DNA from 4 places in the Chryseobacterium sp. CBTAP 102 genome. Region 3 is predicted to be linked to each of the others. Evidence: riboswitches for the same ligand, from Rfam matches in the RefSeq annotation. Region 3 holds a riboswitch; each other region holds the start of a gene.
The links. Region 3 has a riboswitch for cobalamin ahead of C8D70_RS12720 (T9SS type A sorting domain-containing protein). Riboswitches for the same ligand answer to the same signal wherever they lie in the genome.
Positions count from the first base shown of each region.

Region 1: linked by a shared signal. The riboswitch ahead of C8D70_RS05945 (acyl-CoA thioesterase) and the one ahead of C8D70_RS12720 (T9SS type A sorting domain-containing protein) in region 3 are both predicted to bind cobalamin.
Region 2: linked by a shared signal. The riboswitch ahead of C8D70_RS06680 (TonB-dependent receptor plug domain-containing protein) and the one ahead of C8D70_RS12720 (T9SS type A sorting domain-containing protein) in region 3 are both predicted to bind cobalamin.
Region 4: linked by a shared signal. The riboswitch ahead of C8D70_RS03995 (TonB-dependent receptor plug domain-containing protein) and the one ahead of C8D70_RS12720 (T9SS type A sorting domain-containing protein) in region 3 are both predicted to bind cobalamin.

Region 1 is NZ_QICX01000003.1:148,314-154,213, reverse strand. Features, by position in the region: gene C8D70_RS05965 (PspC domain-containing protein) at 1-287, opposite strand, end outside; gene C8D70_RS05960 (PadR family transcriptional regulator) at 299-628, opposite strand; gene C8D70_RS05955 (HD domain-containing protein) at 1,092-1,682, shown strand; gene C8D70_RS05950 (DUF4932 domain-containing protein) at 1,750-3,123, opposite strand; gene C8D70_RS05945 (acyl-CoA thioesterase) at 3,283-3,666, opposite strand; cobalamin riboswitch at 3,781-3,961, opposite strand; gene C8D70_RS05940 (hypothetical protein) at 3,996-4,796, opposite strand; gene C8D70_RS05935 (ATP-binding cassette domain-containing protein) at 4,827-5,489, opposite strand.
Region 2 is NZ_QICX01000003.1:327,421-333,320, forward strand. Features, by position in the region: gene C8D70_RS06680 (TonB-dependent receptor plug domain-containing protein) at 4-1,845, opposite strand; cobalamin riboswitch at 1,878-2,055, opposite strand; gene pafA (alkaline phosphatase PafA) at 2,228-3,874, opposite strand; gene C8D70_RS06690 (hypothetical protein) at 3,976-4,761, shown strand; gene C8D70_RS06695 (VOC family protein) at 4,783-5,175, shown strand; gene C8D70_RS06700 (GNAT family N-acetyltransferase) at 5,193-5,729, shown strand.
Region 3 is NZ_QICX01000008.1:72,102-78,001, forward strand. Features, by position in the region: gene dnaG (DNA primase) at 1-1,265, shown strand, start outside; gene clpP (ATP-dependent Clp endopeptidase proteolytic subunit ClpP) at 1,378-2,064, shown strand; gene C8D70_RS12720 (T9SS type A sorting domain-containing protein) at 2,304-3,410, opposite strand; cobalamin riboswitch at 3,473-3,665, opposite strand; gene C8D70_RS12725 (esterase-like activity of phytase family protein) at 3,900-5,168, shown strand; gene tpiA (triose-phosphate isomerase) at 5,530-5,900, opposite strand, start outside.
Region 4 is NZ_QICX01000002.1:136,627-142,526, reverse strand. Features, by position in the region: gene C8D70_RS04010 (MbnP family protein) at 1-214, shown strand, start outside; gene C8D70_RS04005 (cytochrome c peroxidase) at 225-1,280, shown strand; gene C8D70_RS04000 (transporter) at 1,292-2,239, shown strand; cobalamin riboswitch at 2,333-2,519, shown strand; gene C8D70_RS03995 (TonB-dependent receptor plug domain-containing protein) at 2,628-4,661, shown strand; gene C8D70_RS03990 (YncE family protein) at 4,658-5,791, shown strand; gene C8D70_RS03985 (cell surface protein) at 5,806-5,900, shown strand, end outside.

The sequences.
Region 1 (5,900 bases), on a different contig from region 3:
GATGTTTTTTCAGAATAATAAGCTTCTTCCTGTTCTTCGATTTTTTCAGGGCTTCCGATCTGTGCGATTACCTTTTCTACATCGGTATCGTTAATCACTTCACGTTTTCCTAAAGAATCTTTGAAAATCTCCACCATTCTTATTTCTATGTCATGCATTACTTCATCAGCCTCAGAAGCATCCAGAGAGCTTCTCAGTGCGTTCAGGTAATCGCTGAGCTTTATATATGCGTGTTCTTCTATGGTAAAAGAAAAACCTGCGAGTCCTATTGAGAGTGTCTTGTTCATAGCTTTGTTTTTTAATTTTGTTGAGTGATTTGGTTTACTGAGGCTGTCAGTTCATTCCATGTATTGAGAAGTTCATCCAGGAAAAGTTTTCCTTTTTCTGTGATCTGATAATATTTTCTGGGTGGTCCTCCGGTAGATTCTTCCCATCTGTAAGAGAGAAACTCTCCGTTTTTAAGTCTTGTAAGAAGAGGGTAGAGGGTTCCTTCCACTACATCCAGTTTTCCTTTTTTCAGTTCGTCAATAAGATCAGAAACATACATTTCGCGGTTATTGATGAGACTTAGAATACAGAATTCCAGAATTCCTTTTCGCATTTGCGCTTTGGTATTTTCGGTATTCATCTTTGATAAGTTTTGTTAATTAGTTATATAATTTTCGAAGTTCGGAACCTAGCTAGTTGTACCTATTTCGATTTTACATTACAAAGATATGTAATTAAAATGGTATTATGCAATACAAAGTAGTGAAATTTTTAAAATAAATTATTTAATATACTGATAATCAAATAAATAATTTTCGTTTAAAATTTATTGGAAATAGATTTGAATGAAAAATGGTGAAAAAAACACTTAAATTTTAAGTAAGAATGAAAGAAATGAAGAGAAAAGAAAAGTAACCAGCTATCATTCATTACTCATTATCTGATTTTGAGGTCCGTATCAGTATTCGTATTTTTGTTAGAAATAAAAACACCTAAATCATTTGTAAAAAGTAAATCTAAAAGTACTTACAAAAGAAAAGATAAATAATAAACGGGTAACCACAGGGTATGCTCTTCAGAACAATATAACAGAGAAAAGTAAAATGAAAATTCAGAAAGAGATCAATTTTATTCTTGCAGTGGATGCACTTAAAAATGTACAGCGAAGAAATTATAATGCAGATGATTCCCGAAGAGAGAATACGGCGGAACATTCCTGGCAGATTATCATTCTTGCCCAGATCCTTTATCCGTATGCTAAAAACCGTGCAGATATTGATTTATTAAGGGTGATAAGAATGCTTTCCATTCATGATCTTGTGGAGATTGAAGCGGGAGATACTTTTATTTTTGATGAAAAAGCAATGGTAGGAAAATTTGAAAGAGAGAAAGCTTCAGCCCAAAAAATCTTTGGAATTCTGGATGAGCCTTTACGTACAGAATTTTTTAACCTGTGGCTTGAGTTTGAAGAAGAGACAACACCGGATGCTATTTTTGCCTGCGGGATCGACAGGATTATGCCGTTTATTTTAAATTCCCATACTACAGGAAAGAGCTGGACGGAAGCAGGAGTAACAGAAAAACAAATCCGAAATATGCTTGAAAATGCTATCAGCAGAGCATCGGATGAAATGGGAGAGGCTTTTGAACTTCTTTTAAACAGAAGTCTGGAAACGGAAAAAGTGTTGAAATAATAAAAAAAAAGACACTGTCCGGTTATTGATTGGGCAGTGTCTTTTTTTATGGATATCTCATGAATTTTTATGAGGCCAGCAATAAATAGTTATCAGGGTTTAATAAAACTCCCTGCTGCGAATAAAATCCAGCCATACTGTTCCATACATAAAACCTCATTTCAAAATTCCTGTAAGTAGTTTCCAGTTTAAATTTCACCTGTTTTCCGTCTTTGGACCACACCGGGTTTTTCACGGTAATTATTGTATTACCGGTTTCTTTTCCATCTACATATTCGAATAATCTCAGTTGAAGAGTCTGTGTTTTTTTCATAGGCTCCGTGAATTGTACCACTATATTGTTGAGATCAGCTTTTTCAAAATCTTTGTTATTGGCATTCACAACGGATGGCTGAGAAATTTTGTTTCCTATTTTCTTCGTCCATTTTAATAATGGGACATATAATTTTTCCAGCTTCTTTTCCTTTTTATAAAGCTCTGCAACCTTTTCAGAAAACAGGGTCTGTGCAATAAATCCACGTCGGATATTCACTTTGTGATAGATCGCAGAAAGGCTGTCTGTTTTTTCCTTTGGAAATTTTTCTTTGATAAATAAATCGTAAACAGCCCATGTCATATATTCATTGAATGAACTGATACCCGGATATCCTGACTTCTTATCCCATTTCGCCAGACTGAAGCTTTCCGTTATCTCCTTTGAATACTGATCTGAAACAGGATTAACATAACCATGATCTATTTCTGAAAATACGGTGTGATTATCCAGAAGTCTTCGGGCAATATTATTTTTTAAATTTCCAAGGATAAGATCTTGTCCGATATCAGGGAAGTCAACGGTTAATGAACTGTTGATGTCTCTATGGCAATTCTGTCCGCCTACCAGAGGAGAAATGGCGATAACATATTTCTTATCTCCTTCATTGGCTGGTCTTGCTGCTATTTTATCCAAAAAAGCATAGGTGTCATTGATGTAATAATACTCTTTGTAGTTCGAGATGATGGTATTATAAAACTGCTGATGATTTTTATAAAAGGTTCTATAATTCGATTTCTTCACAAAATCATTAATTAGTTCCAGGTTTTCATCTACTTCTTTGGGACCAAATGAATTGAATGGGAAATCTCTTTTAAGTAAACCACTTTCATCAAAAGAAAATGCATAGAAATCGGTTCGAAAACCTAAGAATTTTTTCCAGTCTTTTCTGGAATAGTTTACTTTTTTTAATAGGGGATGATCTTTTACAGGCTCAAAATAAGACATGATTTCATCATAATACGGAGGGATTTTCTGGACGTCATATGGATCTGTTTTACCGTATTCTGTGAGTGCTAAAATGATATTTCCCAATTCATAACTTTCCGGGAGTTCAATTTTGACGTCTTTTTGTGCTGTTAGTGATACTGAAAGGATGAGTGTAATGATTAAAATAATTTTTTTCATGTAATATTAGTTCTTCTATAGTTTTAGGAAAAGGGTAAAAAATTTCCTGAGGCCTAAATTAAAGAAAACCTGAATGAATTCCAATCATTATCGTCAATACGTAAATAGATTGTTTTGAATGGAAAAATTTCGGGCGGCCAAAGGCCGCCCGAAATTTATTTATAGTATCTGAATTGGTTTTTTGAATTCATCGATGGCTACAAAAGTAAAATCACCTACAATAGCTTTTTCTCTTTCATAGGAATACATCTGTTCAGTGTAAATTTCAACATTCACTTTCATACTGGTTTTTCCCACGTATGAAACTTTCCCGATCAGTTCCACAATGGTTCCGGCAGGAATAGGTTTTTTGAAATCAATCTTATCACTGCTTACGGTTACCACTCTTTTTCTGGCAAAACGGGTTGCTGTGATAAAAGCTACTTCATCCATCAGCTGCATGGCTGTACCTCCGAAAAGAGTGTCATAATGATTGGTAGTGTTAGGGAAAACCGCTTTAAAGATTCTGGTTTCGGATGCTTCAATTCTTTCTTCTGTAGTCATATATCATTATTAATTAAAGCGATAAGAAATGATTGGAAACAACAGAATAATGACAGGAACTTACAGAATTCCTGAAACAATCCATCAGATCAATACAACTTCAAATCGCGAAAGTTACATGTTTAAGAAAAAGGCAGGTCTCCTGACTTGTAACATCATTTATCTCCTTCCCATACCTCGCACAGTGGATCTTTGATAAAGACTTCAGTTACTTACAGTTGCGCGACAGTCCGTGATTTTCACACGGTTCCCTTTTAATCTGCAGTGATGCAGAACCAATTTCTGTGATGAATAAGCGTAAAAACTTTTCGAATGCAAAAATAATGAATTTATTCCGGATTATGATAAATAATCTGGCTGATTACTCTTCCTTTCTTAATTGTCCACAGGGTAGTATATCTGTTTTCTCCTGAACCATTGATCATATAAAGAAAAATATTATCATTGTCAAGAGATGTTACTCCTACTTTCTCAAAATCCATGGTAGGCTGGAACATATTTTTGATAGCTTCTCTTACAAAAACAGATCCTCTTCCGGGCTGCTGCACTCTGATGGATTTGATTTCGGTCATTCCTTCAGGAAGGTCATTTCCAATTCCCCACGGTTTTACTTTATCAATGGTAAGAATCTTTCCATCCGCATCTTTTTCCTTTTTACGGTATCCTGCATTGGAAGGATAAATATCAATCACCACTTTGCTTCTTTGGGCAGTAGGGATTTTAGGATCCGAATTGTCGGTGAAAATAAGGGATCTTCCATTTTTAGATTTAGATGGAGTATAGGCGGGAAGCTGGTCCACATATGCAATACGCCCTTTATTCACCATACCTTCTTTATCAAGAGTTTCATACCGTACAAAAGGCTTGTCGTCATCCTGTTTTTCCGGATATTTGATCCAGATCCATTCTGTTTCTCCCGGAGCCGGTTTTACATAAACAAATACATCTCCTTTGCGCATACGGATCTTGTCTACAATTTTTCGGTAATCGTCTTTATGTACACGTACGTTAGCATATCCTTCCTCAGCTTTTACCACTCCAAAAGGAACTTTTGTCTGTGCCTTTACAAAGGTTATAGATAAGATACTGATAGCGGATAAATAGAATGCTTTGTTTATGAAAGTCATCATGAAATTTTTTTGATCTTCCAAATATATAAATTAAATGCTTTTCGGAAGATAATTATACCGCTGCAGTTCACTTAAATCTTGTATTTGTTTCAGATGACCGTCTGAAAGCAGAAATATACGTTCAGAAATATCCAGAACATCTTTAAAATTATGATCAGAAATAATGAAACCTTTATGTGCTGACTCCCGCAGTATATTTTTCTTTAATTCTTCAGTAACCTTTGGAGAAAGACTATGGAATGGCTCGTCCAGTAAAATAAAATGGGCTTCAGAATAAATAATCATCAGGGTTTCAATAATTCTCTGTTCACCTTTAGAAAGGTTTTTAGGTTTTTCATGGAGGAAAGGCTGTATGAATTCTGAAGTAAAAAGTAGTTCAGTATTCTTTTGATTGCAAAAAAGAGGAATCAGGTTTTTGATTTTTACATACCTGGGTAAAAAGAGATCCTGTGGTAAGTAAGCAATTCTGTTTTTTCTATCGGAAATGGTTTTCAAAATGGTATGATCATATCTTATAAACTGCGTATTACCATGTTCAATCCCGAAGATAATTTTTAGAAGCGTTGATTTTCCGCTACCATTTCTGCCTAATAACCCTGTAATTTGCCCTGTTTCACATCCTATATAAATATCCTGCAGAATTTTTCTTTCATTAAAAGATTTTGTTACACTATCAACATGAAGTTTACTCATAAAAACAATGTTATAATTTTTACAATAACCCCTGATACTATTGTTCCTGCCCAAAGAAAAATCCTTGAAAACCCTGAATTGGCATAAAAGTAATATTCGCTTTTAAACCTTATTTCATACATAAAGTAATGAAGAACAGGTAAAATCAGAAGAAAACTTAATCCAAATGTTTCAAGCCTGTAGGGAAGCAGAAAACAAATAAGTAATGAAAACAGTAACGCAGGAAGCAGTATTTTTTTATAAAAGATCCAAAGAATAGTAAAGTTTCTCACAATGTTTAATACTTTATGAATTCAAATATATTAAAAACCTTTATACAAGAGAGAATTAAAAGATTCATTAAAAAATAAAATTAAAAGCGAGAACACTGAAAAGTGCTCTCGCTGTATTTGTGTAACTTAATCCTTAGAT
Region 2 (5,900 bases), on a different contig from region 3:
ATTTTAAAAATTGATATTTAAAGTGAGACTATAATTTCGTTTAGGTAATGGATAAGAAAGCATGGTATAATAGGTTTCATTCAAAATATTATTTATTTTAAAACCTAGGGTATAATTTTTAAAGAAAGTTGTACTGACACCGGCATTCATCACAAAATATGGATCTAAGGCATCACTCTTGGTTTCATTAGAATCTGTATACGTTAATCCATTAAACATCCCTTGTACATACACCTTCACAAAGTCATACTGATAGTCTATGTTTCCAATAAATTTATGAAGAGGCACATACATAAGCTTCTTTTGAATATCAAGATCTGTTGACTTTGTATAAGAATATCCAAGATTAGATTTCAAAATATGTTTTCCAAGTTTTTTCTCAAATTCCAGTTGGGACTCCAGTCCATATGTTTCTACTCTATTGGTATTTGAAGCTCCATAATATCCGGCAGGAGTTCTTAACCATCGGATCATATCCCGGATATTCATGTAATAAGGAGTAACGGAAAGTTTAAAGTCTCCTATTTTAAAGTGGTTTCTTAATTCAAATTGGTAAGAAGTTTCCGGTTTTAAATTCATATTACCTCCCTGAGCCCAATACAAATCATTAAATGATGGTGCTCTGAAGTTTCTTGAAAAATTGAATTCAACATCATACCATTTTACAATATCCCATTTTCCTGAAAAAGAAAGCAGAACAGGAGAGCTGATATCTTCTACAAAATCTTTCTTGATTCCTGCTTCAAAACGCAAATCTTTCGTTGGAAAATAACGCAGTAATCCTGCAATAGATCCTGCACTTCTGTTAATATTTCCAATTCCTGAACTACCTGCTCCATTCCCTTTATTAATTTGAAATTCGCCGATAATATTAACATTCCACTTTGAATTCAGAAAATAATTAAAATCATTTTTCAGAATATAATTCTTCCCTACCCCTCCGCTGGTTTCAGCACCGTTAATATTACCAAAGTACTGAAAATTTTCCTCTGTATAGGCTGTTTTGAATGAGTTACTAAATTTTATGGTACTCCAATCCCAGGAAAGTAAACTTCGGGTATTCTGAGTTTCATATTTTGTTTTGTTTTCCAAATCTCCAAAATGAACAGGATAATGTTGTTGCCCATTAAAAAATTCTGATATCCAGGAAATCTGATGATGCGGAGCAATTTTATAGGCTGTTGCTATATTGATATTCGTATTATAATATTGTCCGTTATCATTACTGTAAGTTTTTCTTTTATCCACCTCAACCTGATAATCATTTTTACTTATTGAGTGATTGCCAGAAACTTTAAAAGTGAACTTATCATTACTGTAAGAACCTTTTACAAAATTATTATAGGTATTAAAAGAAGCGGCTTCTGAAAATAATGAACCATGGAAACCTTTATTAAAATCAAGGGTATTATTCAGGTGAATACTTCCCCCGATAGCACCACTTCCATAGATTACACTTCCACCACCAGCTTTTATACCAATCTGATCATAGCCGAACAAAGCAATATTATTGATATCTCCTTGTCCTAAAAAATTAGAATTGATATTAATTCCGTTCCATAAAAATGCAGTCTGCTGGGCGGTAGTTCCTCTGAAAGAAGGGGAAGAAACAGCACCACGCCCGTTTTCTTTGATATAAACCTGTGACTGAAATCTCAGGAGTTCTGAAAGGTTACTGGAGTTTTTCCCGGCCTCTTCTGCCGAAATTGTTTTTACGGGATGAAAAAGCTTCACCCTGTTCATCTGGTTGTCGAAGACATAAATAGTGTCAATGGTTTTCTCTTGTCCAAAAAGAAAACAGCCATAAGATGAAAAAAGCAGTACTAAAGATCTTTTTATATCCATTCCTTTTTACTTTTCCTCCGAAAGCAATATGTTTTTATAATTACAACTCTGGCAGGTCTCCTGACTTTCGCATTCTGCACCTTCCCGTTATATACAGTGGTTTTTTGCAGAAACTTTTGTTGCGATTTACAGTTGCGGGGACAGTCCGGGAGTTACACCCGATTCCCTTTTCATTCCAAAATACTGGAAACCAAAATTTTTGCAAAGATAGTTTTTTATGTGTATATGCCAAAAAATAGGGATTAGAAACAGATAGTATCTTTTAAGACCGGGAAATCCTTTCTCAGGAAAACGCCAGATTCAAAATTTGATGGGAAATGAATAATAAAATAGCTGCTTCCAGTTGAAAGCAGCTATATATCATGAAATAACGTTTAATTAATTATTTACCAATAACTTCGGTAATCGGGTTTCCTACATTTCCGCTTGGGAACTGAATTTTCAATAGAGAAGATACTGTTGGAGCAATATCTGTCATATGATATTCCTTATTGCTTTCTCCCTGTTTTACTCCCCATCCCATAAAGATCAACGGAATATGAGAATCGTAAGAATTCCATACGCTGTGTGTAGTTCCTGTTTTAGAATATGGCGGAAGCATAGAGTCATGAGAAATTAACTGGATATCTCCACTTCTCTGTCTGTTGATTCCATTAATAATTCTTTGTTTGATTGGCTCCGGAATGCTTGACTCCTGAACTTTGTCTACAGAAACAGCATATAAAACGGCAGGATCTTTCTCAATTTCTTTTACAGCAAAGTTTCTTACATCATCCAGCTCAAGCTTATTGTCTGCCAATACTTTTCTGTCGAAATAAACCTGGTAGTTATCAATGGCATTAACCAGTTTATCTGCCCCAAATTTCTCTTTCAGTTTCTGGTTCAGATTCTTTTCCGCATCTTCTCCGAAGAAACCTGTCGGGATTTTATGTTCTTTAAGGAATCCCACAGAATGTGCTCCACCATGGTCGGCAGAAAGGAAAACGGTATACTCTCCTTTTCCTACCTTTGAATCAAGATACTTGAAAAATTCAGCTAGATCCTGATCTAATCTGATATAAACATCTTCCACTTCAATAGAATTCGGTCCGAATTTATGGCCTGCATAATCTGTAGATGCCAGGTTGATGGCTAAAAAGTCTGTGATATTATCTCCACCCAGTTTTTCACCTTCTACAGAAGCTTCTGCCAGTTTCAATGTCAATGTATTTCCGAAAGGCGTATAACGGATGTTATCTTTTTTAGTCTGATAGTCTTTTGCTAAATTACTGTAAGGGAAAGTAGGTGTTTTTGCACTTCCCAGCAACCCTTCCCAGGGAGAATTGTCCGGTGCACTTTCTGTATATTCATTGATTGGAAGTAAAGTATTCCAGCCATTGGCTACTAATTTTTCAGGAAGATTCTGAGAATTGAATGATTTTACCCATTGCGGAAGATCATTCATATACCATGTACTGGTAATGAAATTCCCTGTACTGTCATCAAACCAGAAAGCTCCGTTTGGAGTATGTCCTGCTGGAAGAATGGAAGCACGGTCTTTCAAGGAAACCCCCACTACTTTTCCCTGGAAATTTGTTGCCAGTCTCAATTCGTCAGTTACTGTGGTAGACCAAAGATTTTTAGGAGAGTGGCTTCCCGTTTTTATATTGGCAGTTCCTACCGGCTGAACGCTGTCATCTGCAGTACAATAAACTCCTTTACCCGTTTCTTTATCCGTCCAGTCGTTTCCTGCAATCCCGTGAATTGCCGGTACAGATCCCGTATAGATACATGTATGTCCCAAAGCCGTAATGGTAGGAACATAAGGAATATGTACATTATTTAAAGAATATCCTGTATTCAAAAGTCTTTTGAAACCATCATTTCCATATTTACCATAAAAACGGTATAAATAGTCCCAACGCATCTGGTCTACTACCAGACCCACAACTAATTTGGGTCTTTCAAGTTGGGTATTTCTGTTCTTCTGTGCATTGATTGTAACTACGGAGAATAAAGTAGCTGCCGCAATTGAAATGTTCCTAAGCATCCAAGTAAATTTTATTGGTGACAAATTTAAGGGTTTTGAAAGTTTTGGAGTGTGAAATTTTATTTAAATTTGATTATTGTACAATTATCAACCAATCTTTTATGATTTTAGGTGTATACTGGTATTTCAAATTCCCGGATCATTTATATGACTTTCAGTTTTTCAAATTCTATCCGGGACTTGGAGGGCACGCCGATACCCCAGCTGAATTGACCGCCAGAATACAGGTGGAAAATACAGATGATTTTGTCCATCAGCTGGAATCGCTAAAATCAGGTTCCAAAAGAACATATTTACACCTGAATATCGATGAAAATCAAATCGTCATCAATATCGATGACTATATGCTTTTTGATTTCCACTTTCAGTTTGCATTAGAAATAGAAAACCTATTAATTCGGGAAAATGCTTTATCCGTGGGTTTCAGCATTCCTTTTACCATTCAGTCCACCAAAATTTTTGCTCCGGAAAGGGAAGAATTCAAAAATATAGAACACCGTTTCATTCAGATGGTGGGTTCTGACTTCAAAAAAAGTAATGCAGAAAATTATGCTGCCAGAATTGATTGCAATCTTCCTTTACCATACAAACAGAGGCTTATTGATGACTTAGTATCGATATGTAGAGAGGAAAACATCCATGTATTTTACTATAATGATTTCGATTGTAAAGATCATTGTAACCTGATGCTCTTTTTCACCAATGGCCGACAGAGAAAAGATTCTTTTCAGAAGGTTGACATCAATTCATTTGGGAGTAAAGTAAGACAACTTACCCAGAAATACCCTCTTCATTTCGGTCATTTCGGAAGCTTTAAAGAGTATCCTTTACTCGGGCCTCATATAGAACTGATGATAGACGAAGAATATATTATAAATAAGAAGTAAAAACCATTTAAATTCAATCATATGATCAAATTTAAGTATGTCATTCTCTATGTAGAAGATGTAGAACAGTCTATGAATTTTTATAAAAACACCTTTGGCTCTGAAATAAAATTCATTACGCCCGAAAAAGATTATGGTGAACTGCTGACCGGAGAAACTAGTCTGTCATTCGCCTCTGTGAGCCTGGCTAATTCCAATATTAAAAAAGGATTCAAAACAGCAAAAACTGAAGACAAACCGTTCGGGATGGAACTGGGGTTTACAACGGATGATATAGAGGCTTTGGTAGAAAAAGCAATAAAAAACGGAGCCGTCCTTTATGAAGATATCGCCATAAAACCATGGGGACAAAAAACAGCTTATATCAAAGATCCCAACAACTACCTTGTAGAAATCTGTACTGAAATGCAATAAGCGTAAAACGAACTGATTTGGAAATAAGAAGATTACAAAAACTCACCTTTGATCCCACCTTAACTTGGGGACATAATGGTTATACAACGAATATAAGATATGTGTTATCCTCCATAGAGGTTGGAGGTTCTTTTGAGTTTATTCTGAAAGAAAAAGCTTTACCATACAACAAAATCTGGGAAACAACTTCCGAAGATCTTGAAGAATTGAATACCATCATTGAACAGGGAAATTCCTTCGGAGCCTATGTGGATGGAGAAATTGCAGGCTGGATCATCTGCGAACAAAGAATATGGAACAACAGTTTTTATATTGAAAATATCCTGATCAACGAAAAATACAGAAGACAGGGAATCGGGATCATGCTGATTAAAAGCGCCATTAAAGAAGCCAGGAAATTAAACAGCAGAGTGATTGAGCTGGAAACCCAGAATACGAACTATCCTGCGATACAGTTTTACAGAAGAATGGGATTCAATATTACAGGACTGAATACAAGATTATATGAAAATGCAGAGGAAATTGCGCTTTTTATGACCTTGGATATAGAATAATTTTTCTAAATACATTAAAACACTTGTTAGTGTGTTGAAAATTTTATACATTAGTAATCAACAAATTAAAAAAAATAATTACTATGAAAAATCTGAAAAAGCTCAAGAGAAATCAGCTGGTTCTGATCAGTGGTGGCGACACTCCTTATGCATTGTGTGACATGGATGGCA
Region 3 (5,900 bases):
CAGAGATCTACCATAAATCCAATGTTCTTTATGGATTAAACCAGAGTAAACAAGCGATTTCAAGAAAGAATGCCTGTCTTTTGGTGGAAGGATATATGGATGTGATTTCACTTCATATGTCCGGGATCGAAAACGTAGTGGCAAGTTCCGGAACGTCTTTGACAACAGAACAAATCAAACTTATTAAGAGACTTACGGAAAATGTAACGATTCTTTTTGACGGTGATAATGCAGGTATCAAAGCCAGTTTCCGAAGTATTGATATGTTACTGACTGAGGGAATGAACATCCGTGTTCTGCTTTTCCCTGACGGAGATGACCCGGATTCCTTTGCCAGAAAACATCCGCAGGAGTATGTTGAAAAATACATCGAAAATGAAGCGATGGATTTCATCGACTTTAAGGCGGAAATTCTTCTGAGGGATATCGGGAATGATCCTATTAAAAAGGCTGAAGCGATCAGAGATATTGTAAAATCTGTTTCTTTTGTACAGAATGCCCTGAAAAGAGAGGTTTACCTTAAAGAGGTTTCCAACAAATTCGGACTTTCGGAGCAAAGCTTGTTTAATGAGCTGGATGTTCAGAAGCAGATCACGCAAAATCAGACCCATCATGTTCAGCAGCAGAAGGAAAAAGCAGCTCCAAAGATGGAGATTGTTCCTTTGGATAAGGAAAAAGAAGATCCTTTTCTGTATGATGTACTGTTCATGGAAAACAAACTGGTAGATCATATGCTGATGTTCGGAGATATTATTCTGAAAAGAAAAAACGAACAGAATGAAGAATATGAGATAACTGTTATTGAAGAAATCCTTCATCATTTCGAAGAGGAGCAGTATACATTTTTAGTCAGAGAAAATGAAATTATTATCAATCAGGTGAGGGAAGGGATTCAAAAAGATGAACTCAGAAGTGGAAACTTTTTTGTATCTTTTATGGACGAAGAAATCACCACAAAGGTTGTAGATGCTCTGATCCCGCTGGATGAGCTTGAAAACTGGGCTTCCAGAAATATTTACCCTCCCAATTATGGTGATAAATTGGCAGATCAGATTCAGGGAGATGTTCTGTTACATAAATACAGATATATTGATTATCTGATCAGGGAAACAGCCAAAGAACTTGATCAGTACAGCAGTACAGATGAAGTAAAGTATTATGAGCTGATCAAAAAAATCACTTTACTGAAGCAGGCTTCCATACGGTTGAGCAATATCATCGAATATTCGCCTATCAAAGGGATTTATGTAGATAGAAAAAGATAATTTGAAGTCAGATTTTTTTGATGTTCTGTGACAAAAAGTCCTATAAAATTTTAGGAATAAATATTGTAATTTAAACTTCGAGAATATTTTAAAAATAATACATAATAGAAATATGGACATTAAAAAGGAATTCAGAGATTTCTCTGTAAAACATTTAGGAAACAACGGTTTGGTTACCGATCAGTATATGGGAATGTATGGCCCAACGAATCTTACTCCGTACATCATGGAAGAGAGAAGATTAAACGTTGCCCAGATGGACGTTTTCTCCCGTTTGATGATGGACAGAATTATCTTCCTGGGAACAGGTATTGATGATCAGGTTGCAAACATCGTTACGGCTCAGCTTTTATTCTTAGAAAGTGCTGATCCTTCAAAAGATATTCAGATCTATATCAACTCTCCTGGTGGTAGTGTTTATGCAGGTTTAGGTATTTATGACACTATGCAGATCATCAAGCCGGATGTAGCGACTATCTGTACAGGTATGGCTGCTTCCATGGGAGCTGTATTACTGGTTGCCGGAGAAAAAGGAAAGCGTTCTGCGCTTAAACATTCCAGAGTAATGATTCACCAGCCTTCAGGAGGTGCGCAGGGGGTCGCTTCTGATATGGAGATCAACTTGAGAGAGATGTTGAAACTGAAGCAGGAGCTTTATGAAATCATCGGCCATCACTCAGGACAAACATATGAGTGGGTAGAAAAATCATCTGACAGAGATTACTGGATGACTTCTGAAGAAGCTAAAGGCTACGGAATGGTAGATGAGGTTTTACAAAGATCTACTGAGAAAAAATAATTGATGGTAATATCATAAGAAAACCGCACCCATCTGGTGCGGTTTTTTTGTTGAATCAATTATGGATTTTGAACTGTATTCTTGATTATTCAGAAGGAATCTGTAATCCAGGCCAAACTCCAACTGAAGATGTAAAAATTCCCATCCTTTGGAAAGGTCGCGAAAATTCAAAGAATTTTTGACGGGGTGATTTTCCACATATCCTCATTAAAAAAGCGCCTTTTTAAAGGTACTTTTCTTTATTTCTTAACCATCTTATGTATCGTGGAACTATCATTGGTTTTAATCTCAACAAAATAAACACCTGTGTTTAAAGAATGAACATCAATCTTAGTAACCTGAGAAGTCATTATTTTCTGTCCTGTAGCTGAATAAATATTCACTTCTTTCAGTTTCTCAGCCGTTTCAATCTGAATGAAATTACTTGCCGGATTTGGATAAACACTGAATTTTTTCTTTGTAACAGAAGAAATCCCTAAAGTCAGCTGTGCCTCGGTGGGTGTAAATGGTCTTCTTTGCCCGAAACTTAATCCAAACCAATCCTTATTGCCCAGTTGAATCTGAGAAAGATTGGCTTTCGCTTGCCAGCTTGATAGGTCTTTTCCTTTATACAATTTCCAGCTGTCTGATCCGGAAGTATTTCCGGTAAAGGAATTTAATGATAGGGTAGTAATCTGATTATTCGCTGATGCAAAATTAAAATAGGAATCTTGAGCCTGGATCAATTGTAACGCCTGTTCAGCAGTGATGCTTCCGTTATATTTAATTCCATAAACAAAAGAATTGGCATTCCCGTTAGCATTATCAGTTCCGAAATCAATAACTATTAGGCTTTTATTACTTCCGCTTCCCACCCAGTTTGTAACCTGAGACGGAGTAAACCATGCAGAACTGTAGGCTGGAACGGGAGGAGAGGGAGGAATATCATAATGATCAAGGCCGTATGTAACCCCATACCATTTTCCGTCCACCAAAGGAGTATAACCTACCCCATTGTTCCAAGTCATGTTTGATGAGCTGGATCCAGACCATGTTATCCAGCTGTCATCAGTAGTGGATGTGTGATGATTATAATTCAGAATAGAAAGATATCCTGTAGGAATGTCAACCTGCATTTTGGATTCTGCTGCCACAATTGCATTGATAAGATCTTCCATCAAAAGGCCATCGCCATCAAAACGGTATCCCCATGCATAAGAATTGGGTGTGCTGTTGTCATTAAAGTCCGCAATGAAATATGCTTTTTTAGATCCGGTTCCTACCCAAAATTTAATGTCGTTTTCTGTGAATTGGGCCGATAATACCTGCATGCAAAGCAGTAAGAAAAAAAGATAAATTTTCCTCATGATATAATTAATTTAAAGTTTTATTCCCGAAACTTATCTTCAGAGTAGAAACAGTTGGTTCTCTGAAGTCAGTATTCTAAGGCAGGTCTCCTGGCTCACATCTTACAGCTTCCTTCCCGGATTTTAAGATCCAGTGGATTTTTGTGTGGTAAGTTTAAACAGTTTACAGTTGCGGGTACAGCTCAAGATTTGAATATCATTCTCACTTGATTCCCTATTAATGAACATTGTTCAGCCTTAAAACGCTGCAAATATATCATATAAATCTGTGAGTCCGTTTTGTGAATTATTATTTTTCAGATATTCTTAAAAATTTGATTTTCATATTGATTGTTTACTCAACCGGATTATTGAATTTTTATTTATAAATCTGTTGTTTTTGTGTTCACTTTCAAACTATTTTATCTGTTCTATTGTTAAAAAACAATTATCATTATATTCAAGATCAGTTTACAATCAATTTATACTTTCGCAGCCATAAAAGTAAATATGAAAAAATTGCTATTGTCTGCCGTAGTGCTGGCAGTATTGGCTTCATGTAAAAATGATGACGATACCACAATGATTAATCAGGATATTAATTATTCCAAACTGCCTCAGGAATTTCCATTTACAAAACTTGCTGCCATCAATGGAGTAGATGTGATAAACGGAGGATTTGGCTCCGGTGCAGCCGCTCACCCTACAAGAAAAGGTGAATTCTACGTCATTACGGATAGAGGTCCTAATACCGATTTCCAGAATGGTAAAAAGTTTCTTGCTCCTAATTTTACCCCAACCATTATGCATTTTAAAATCAATGCTGACGGAAATATAGAGGTAATTAAATATATTAAACTTAAAAATCCATACGGACAACCAATTACCGGACTTCCAAACCCTGTCGGAATGGGAAGTACTGGGGAAATTGCTTATGATGCTTCCGGCAATATTTTAGGGACAGATAAATATGGATTGGACAGTGAAAGTATTGTTGCTGCTGCTGATGGTACATTCTGGGTTTCCGATGAATATGGACCGCACATTGTGCATTACAATGCTGATGGAATGGAGATGGAGAGAATAAGCCCGATTGGGGTAGATACAGGACCAAGAAAATTACCTGCTGTTTTAGCCAAAAGAAGAGCCAACAGAGGAATGGAAGGACTTTGCATCACTCCGGATGGAAGAACGCTGGTAGGAACAATACAGTCAATGATGCTTGTCCCCAGCAAAGCATTGGCAACCAATACCACTTTAACGAGAATTGTCACTTTTGATATTATTACAGGGCAAACCAGACAGTTTTTATATAGACAGGACGGAGGTGCTTCTGATTCGGTGTGTGATATTACCGCATTAAGTAACAATGAATTCCTGGTGATTGAAAGAGACGGAAATTTCGGTTCTCAGGGAGGTATAAAAAAAGTATACAGAATAAACTTAAGCAATGCCAGTGATGTAAACGGAGCTGATATAAATGCTGTAGACGGAATGAAAATTAACGGTAAATCTTTAGAGCAATGCTCATGGGATGAAATTAGCAATGCCGGAATAAAGCCTGTTACCAAAACATTAGCCGTAGATCTGGTAGCAAAACTGGGCTACGAACACGATAAATTCGAGGGAATTGTTTATTTGGGAAATAATAAACTGGCTGTTTTCAATGATGATGACTTTGGAGTAGTAGATGATGGAAACGGAAATCCAAAAGCCAAAATTTTACCTAAGACAGGTAAAGTAGACAAAGGAACGATGTATGTAGTCGATATTCAATAATTGGATTTTTTTTAACGAAAAGCGGCGGGATCGAAGATCCCGCCGCTTTTTATTGTGAGCTAACCTTTCTCTTTTTAAAGAAAAATCTATATACTAAAAAAGTTTGTATCAGAACGTTTCCAATGAATATGAATACCGCCTGATAAGTTGGAATAATGGCATAGAAGGGCAATGATTTATTAAATAAAACTGCTGGAAATAATGCCAGAACCTTGATCAGAGCCAATAGATAACTCAAAAAGTCAGGTTTTATGCCAATTAAAAACTGATCATAAACAAATACATAAAGAAAATCAAATAAAAGAAGTCCGAAGAATATCAAAATGAAATTTTTCATGTTTGTCCTAAAAGATTCTTTATTTTAATTAAAAGCTTCAATGATCTTAGAAAAATCTTCCAATTTCAAAGCTGCTCCTCCGATAAGACCACCGTCGATATCCGGCTGAGAGAATATTTCTTTAGCATTGTCCGGCTTTACAGATCCTCCGTAAAGGATAGAAATCTCGTCAGCAACTTCCTGTCCGTATTTTGCAGCAATAATATTTCTGATGTGAGCATGGATTTCCTGAGCCTGCTCCGGACTTGCCGTTTCTCCCGTTCCGATAGCCCAAACCGGCTCGTAAGCAATCACAACTTTTTTGATCTCTTCAGCAGAAAGCGTAAAAAGAGCTACTTCAGTCTGATTTTTTACGACTTCAAGGTGTTGTCCTGCTTTTCTCTGCTCAAGAGTTT
Region 4 (5,900 bases), on a different contig from region 3:
AATTACTCTGGATTTACCTGTTACAGCGAGAGTAACCAAAGATATCAGGCCTTCTGTACATATTCTGGCTGATCTTAATCAGTATTTGAGCGGGCAGACTGCTTTAACTCTGAACAGCAGCAACAATATGGCAATGGGATCCAGCCAGCATCTTGTGAATGTGACCAACAACATTACAAAAATGTTTAAAGTAGATCATGTGCATAATGACTAAGATATTGACGATGTCCAAGAGAGAGCGGTTTTGCTCTCTTTGGATTTTCATCATCCTGACAAGCCTTTTGGTTTCATGTTCTGACGAATATGAAGGAATTCCTATTGATAAAGATGAACCTTATAGCTTAGAATATCCTTCAGGCTTTCCCAAAATGACGTTTGATATTACCGGAAATCCTGTTACAGTAAATGGAGTAGCTCTTGGAAAAAAACTGTTTTATGAAGGAAAGCTGTCCAGAAATAATACTATTTCCTGCGGGTTCTGTCACATTCAGGAATATGCATTTACCCACCACGGCCATAATGTAAGCCATGGGATAGATGATAGATTAGGAATAAGAAATGCACCACCTATTCAGAATATGGCTTTTCTCAAAAATTATACATGGGACGGGGTAAGTCATAATCTGGATGAAAGATCTCTGGTTCCTATTACTACAGATTTTGAAATGGACAGCTCTCTTCCTGAAGCAGTAGGAAAACTGAATAGTGATGCGAATTACAAAAAAATGTTTAAAGCAGCATTTGGTGATGAAAAGATCACTGGAGACCGTATTCTTAAGGCTATTTCTCAGTTTATGGCAACAATGATATCGGCAGATTCCAAATATGATCAGATGATGAAAGGAAAAGTATCTTTTACCGCTGAAGAAACACAGGGAATGTCCCTTTTCCAGAATAAATGTGCATCATGTCATTCAGGAGAATTATTTACCGATGAGAGCTACCGAAATACAGGAATGTATTATAACGCCCAGTTCGATGACAGAGGAAGATACAGGGTTACTTTAGATTGGAATGACAACATGAAATTCAGAGTTCCCAGCTTAAGAAATGTAGAATATACCGCACCTTATATGCATGACGGAAGATTTTACAGCTTAGAGGCGGTACTTAATTTCTATTCAGACAATGTTGAAAATCATCCAAATCTTGATCCTCTTTTAAAACAGAATGGGCATACTGGTATTCCCATGACGGGTCAGGATAAACAGTATATTATAGCTTTTCTGAAAACACTATCAGATAAGAGTTTTATATCCAATCCAAAATTTGCAGAATAATTTATAGAAACATGAAGAAGATTATAGTAATCATAAGTTTGATCCTGTTGAGTCAGTATCAGGCGAAGACCATTATAGACAGTGCATATATTGCCCCGGAAACCTTTAGCAGATTCAATTTTGATGATGATTGTGATGCCTGTGGCTGTGCGGCAGGAAACGGCTCTTCCGGCTTTGAATCTTTGCTGAATCCACAGTTTGTCGGAATCAAATACTTTGCCCAGCATTACAAAGCCAAAGAAAACTTATTTGTAAAAGATCTTACGCAGGATCAGTATTTTAATACCCTGCAGCTTTGGGGAAAAATTCCACTGACTAAGAAACTGAGTGTTTACGCAAGTCTGCCATTCCATTTCCATGAAAAGAAAACCATGCAGGGAGATATTAAAATCAATGGAATAGGGGATCTTAATCTGATGGGAATTTACCAGCTGATGAGTTCCAAAGATAATTTCCATCATCTGAGCGGAGGTTTGGGCTTGAAAATTCCTTTAGGGAAATTTGATGAAAAAGGAACATCCGGTGTCAATCCAAGTTTTCAGCTGGGAACCGGAAGCTGGGATTATCAGGCGGCTTTGAATTATAAATTTCAGAAAAATAAAGTTGCCGTATTGGTTAACACAGATTATACAATCAAAACAGAGAATAAGAAAAATTACCGTTTTGGAAACCAGTGGAATTATGCTGCAACAGGTTTTTATCAGGTTGCAGGAAATGAAAAGTCTGTTTTTTCTGTAAAAACGGGAGTTCAGGGAGAAGTATATGCCCAGAATAAGCAATTTGATGAAGCATTGCCTAACACTGCCGGGAGCGCTTTGTACGGAAAACTGGGATTTGAAGCTTCTTATAAAAAGCTGAGCCTGGGAAGTGAAATTATGCTTCCCATGTATACTCATCTGGCAGGAGGAGATATTGAAGCCAAATCAAGATTCAGTATTTTCCTGAATATTGGAATTTAGGGCAAACACCCTCCATAAAACCATGTTAAAGCTCCTTCGGGAGCTTTAATTGTTTATCAATCATGATTTTAATTGGGGATTAGGAATAATTATTTATCTTTGCCGGGATTTGGTGAGCCGTAAAAAGCTCTTAAAAGGGAATCCGGTGAGAATCCGGAACAGACCCGCTGCTGTAAGCTCCGCACCAAAGTTTTTGAAGAATATATCCACTGTTTTTTTAATGGGAAGGATTTCAAAAATGGAGTAAGTCAGAAGACCTGCCAGAAAATAATCGTTTGACGCTTTCGTGGAATAAAGCTTAGGACATCAATGATTCTGTGCAGTGACCGCTGTGCTTTGTCGTTGTATTCTTATACCCATTAGCGTCTTCATTACCCTAAATGAGCTAATGGCGGCAAAACTAACTACTTCTGCAATTTATAAAGCTGTTTTCACCATACTTGTGATCACATCTCAATTTTTGTCTTCTCAAACCAGGAAAAAAGACAGTCTTCAGGAAGAGACCATTAAAGGAATCAATCTATACAAAAAGAATTTTAAAGAAATCCTTCCGGCACAAACCTTACAGGGCGAGCAGCTGGAAAGATTGAACAGTCATTCTGTTGCAGATGCACTGCGGTACTTTTCAGGAGTTCAGATCAAAGATTATGGAGGATTAGGTGGTTTGAAAACCATTAATATCCGAAGTATGGGAAGTCAGCATGTAGGGGTTTTCTATGATGGAATTCAACTGGGTAATGCCCAAAACGGACTGGTGGATTTGGGAAGATATTCCTTGGATGATCTGGAAGAAATATCATTGTATAACGGACAGAAAAGTGAGATTTTCCAACCGGCAAAAGACTTCGGATCTTCGGGTTCTATTTATTTACAGCCTAAAACACCTGTATTTAAAGGAAATAGGAAAACCAATCTCGTTATAAGAGCTAAAAGTGCGTCTATTGATCTTTTCAACCCTTCATTCCGATTGGAACAGAAGATTTCAGACAGGGTTTCTGCCAGCTTCAGTGGAGAATTTATGCAGAGTGACGGAATTTATAGATTTCGATATGCCAAGAAATATCCTGATGGACAGCAGGCCTATGATACCATTGCGAAAAGACAGGATTCAGACATCAAAGCAAAACGTTTTGAAACCTCTCTCAACGGAACTTTGAATAACGGAAGCTGGAATATCCGTGGTTACGGTTATATTTCAGACCGTGGAATGCCGGCACCTATTGTGAATGGCCGTTTTGGAGGAAGGGGAGCGAGACTATCTGATGAAAATTATTTCGTACAGGCCAATCTGAGAAAAAAACTGTTCCCGAAATTTGAAACCCAGCTGAAAGCAAAATTTGCTTATGATTATACCCATTTTATGGATACGGTTCGTTCGCAGTCTATTATTCATACCGATAATACCTATATCCAGCGGGAACTCTACCTTTCCTCATCCAATATCTATTCTATTACGCCCAATTGGGATATCAGCCTGAGTGGAGATTTTCAGTACAATAATCTGGATGCCAATCTGGATAACTTTTCTTATCCTACGCGTTACACAACATTGGTAGCATTGGCAACAACCTATCAGTGGAACAGGTTTAAAATTCTGGGAAGCCTTTTAGGAACCTTTACATTTGAGGAAGTAAGAAAAAACAAAAGACCGGGAGATGCCAGAGAGTGGACACCTGCCGTATTTATGAGCTATCAGCCGGAGATCATTCCGGAGCTTACCCTCAGAGCATTCTATAAAAGGATTTTCCGGCTTCCAACCTTCAATGATCTGTATTATACCAATATCGGAAATACTTACCTGAAACCGGAATTTACCAATCAGTATGACGTAGGATTTACTTATCAGAAGAATTATAACAACCGTTTCTTTAAAACTTTTTATGCTAAAGTAGACGGTTACTACAATAAAGTACAGGATAAAATTGTAGCCGCTCCAAACGGAAGTATGTTCCGCTGGCTGATGATGAACCTTGGATTGGTTGAAATAATTGGAGCCGATGTAAATGTACATACTGAACTTCAGCTGGGAAAAGTAACCCTTCGACCTTTGCTTTCTTATACGTACCAAAGTGCAAGAGATATCAGCGATCCGGAAGATACCTTTTACCGTAATCAGATACCTTACACGCCATGGCACAGTGGGTCTTTCAGTCTGATGGCAGATTATAAAGACTGGAGTTTCAATTACAGTACAATGTATGTGGGAGAAAGATATGATGTGAATCAGGATAATATTCAATACAATTATGTGCAGCCCTGGTATACTCACGATCTGTCTGTTCAGAAAAAATTCAACTGGGCCAATCATCAATTCAAAGTAAGCCTTGAGGCGAATAATATTTTCAATCAATACTATGATGTGGTCATCAATTATCCGATGCCCGGAAGAAACTTTAAACTTATTCTAAACTTCACCTTATGAGAAAACTAAACTTTTATTTTTTATTTCTGGTATTAGCTTTTCTTACCTCATGTCGTACAGATGATATTATTGTCCGTCAGGAAGTGGTAGAAGGACTTCCCTCAGAAAATACATCCATAAAGGGCTTCTATATGCTGAATGAAGGGAATATGGGCAGTAATAAATGTACCCTGGATTTTTTTGATTACACCAAAGGAACTTATTACCGGAATATTTACGCAGAAATCAATCCGAATGTGGTAAAAGAACTGGGAGATGTAGGAAATGATATTAAAGTGTACGGAAGCAAACTCTATATCGTTGTCAATGTTTCCAATAAAATTGAAGTGCTGGATGCCAAAACGGCGAAACGTATTACTTCTATTCCATTGCAAAACTGCAGATATCTAGCTTTTAAAAATGGGAAAGCTTATGCCAGCAGCTATGCCGGCCCTGTAGCCATTAATCCCAAGGCTCCTAAAGGAAAAGTAGTGGAAATTGATACCACTTCTCTTTCCATTCAGCGTGAAGTGGTAGTAGGATATCAGCCGGAAGAAATGGAAATTGTGGGTAATCAGTTGTTTGTGGCCAACTCCGGAGGATATAAAGCTCCCGATTATGACAATACGGTTTCGGTAATTGATCTGAATACTTTTACAGAACTCAAAAAAATAAATGTAGCGATTAATCTTCATCACATTAAAAAAGACAATTACGGTGATTTGTACGTAACCTCAAGAGGAGATTATTATAACGTTCCTTCCAGCCTTTATTTGATAGATGCAGCCACAGGAACTGTGAAAAAAGATTTTCATCTCTCCGTAAGTGAAATGACAATTGTGAATGATAAACTCTATTTCTATGGAAATGAGTTCAATTACAATACCCACAGCTACAAAAAAACATTTGGGATCATTGATGTAAAAACAGAAGAGATTATCACCAACAGAATTTTTGACAAAGAATATGAAACCGCTATTAAAACTCCTTATGGGATTGCCGTAAATCCCATCACAGAAGATATCTACATCACAGATGCCAGAAATTATGTATCCATGGGATTTGTGTATTGCTTTGATAAAAACGGACACTTTAAATGGAAAACAGAAGGCGGAAATATCCCTGCCCACTTCGCTTTTTTATACAAATAACCCAACTTTAAGACATGAACAGAAATACATTTACTGATTTAAAAACCGGACTTTTATCCTTTTTCCTTTTAGGAGTGATCGCCTGTAAACACGATGATGAAGAGGAATT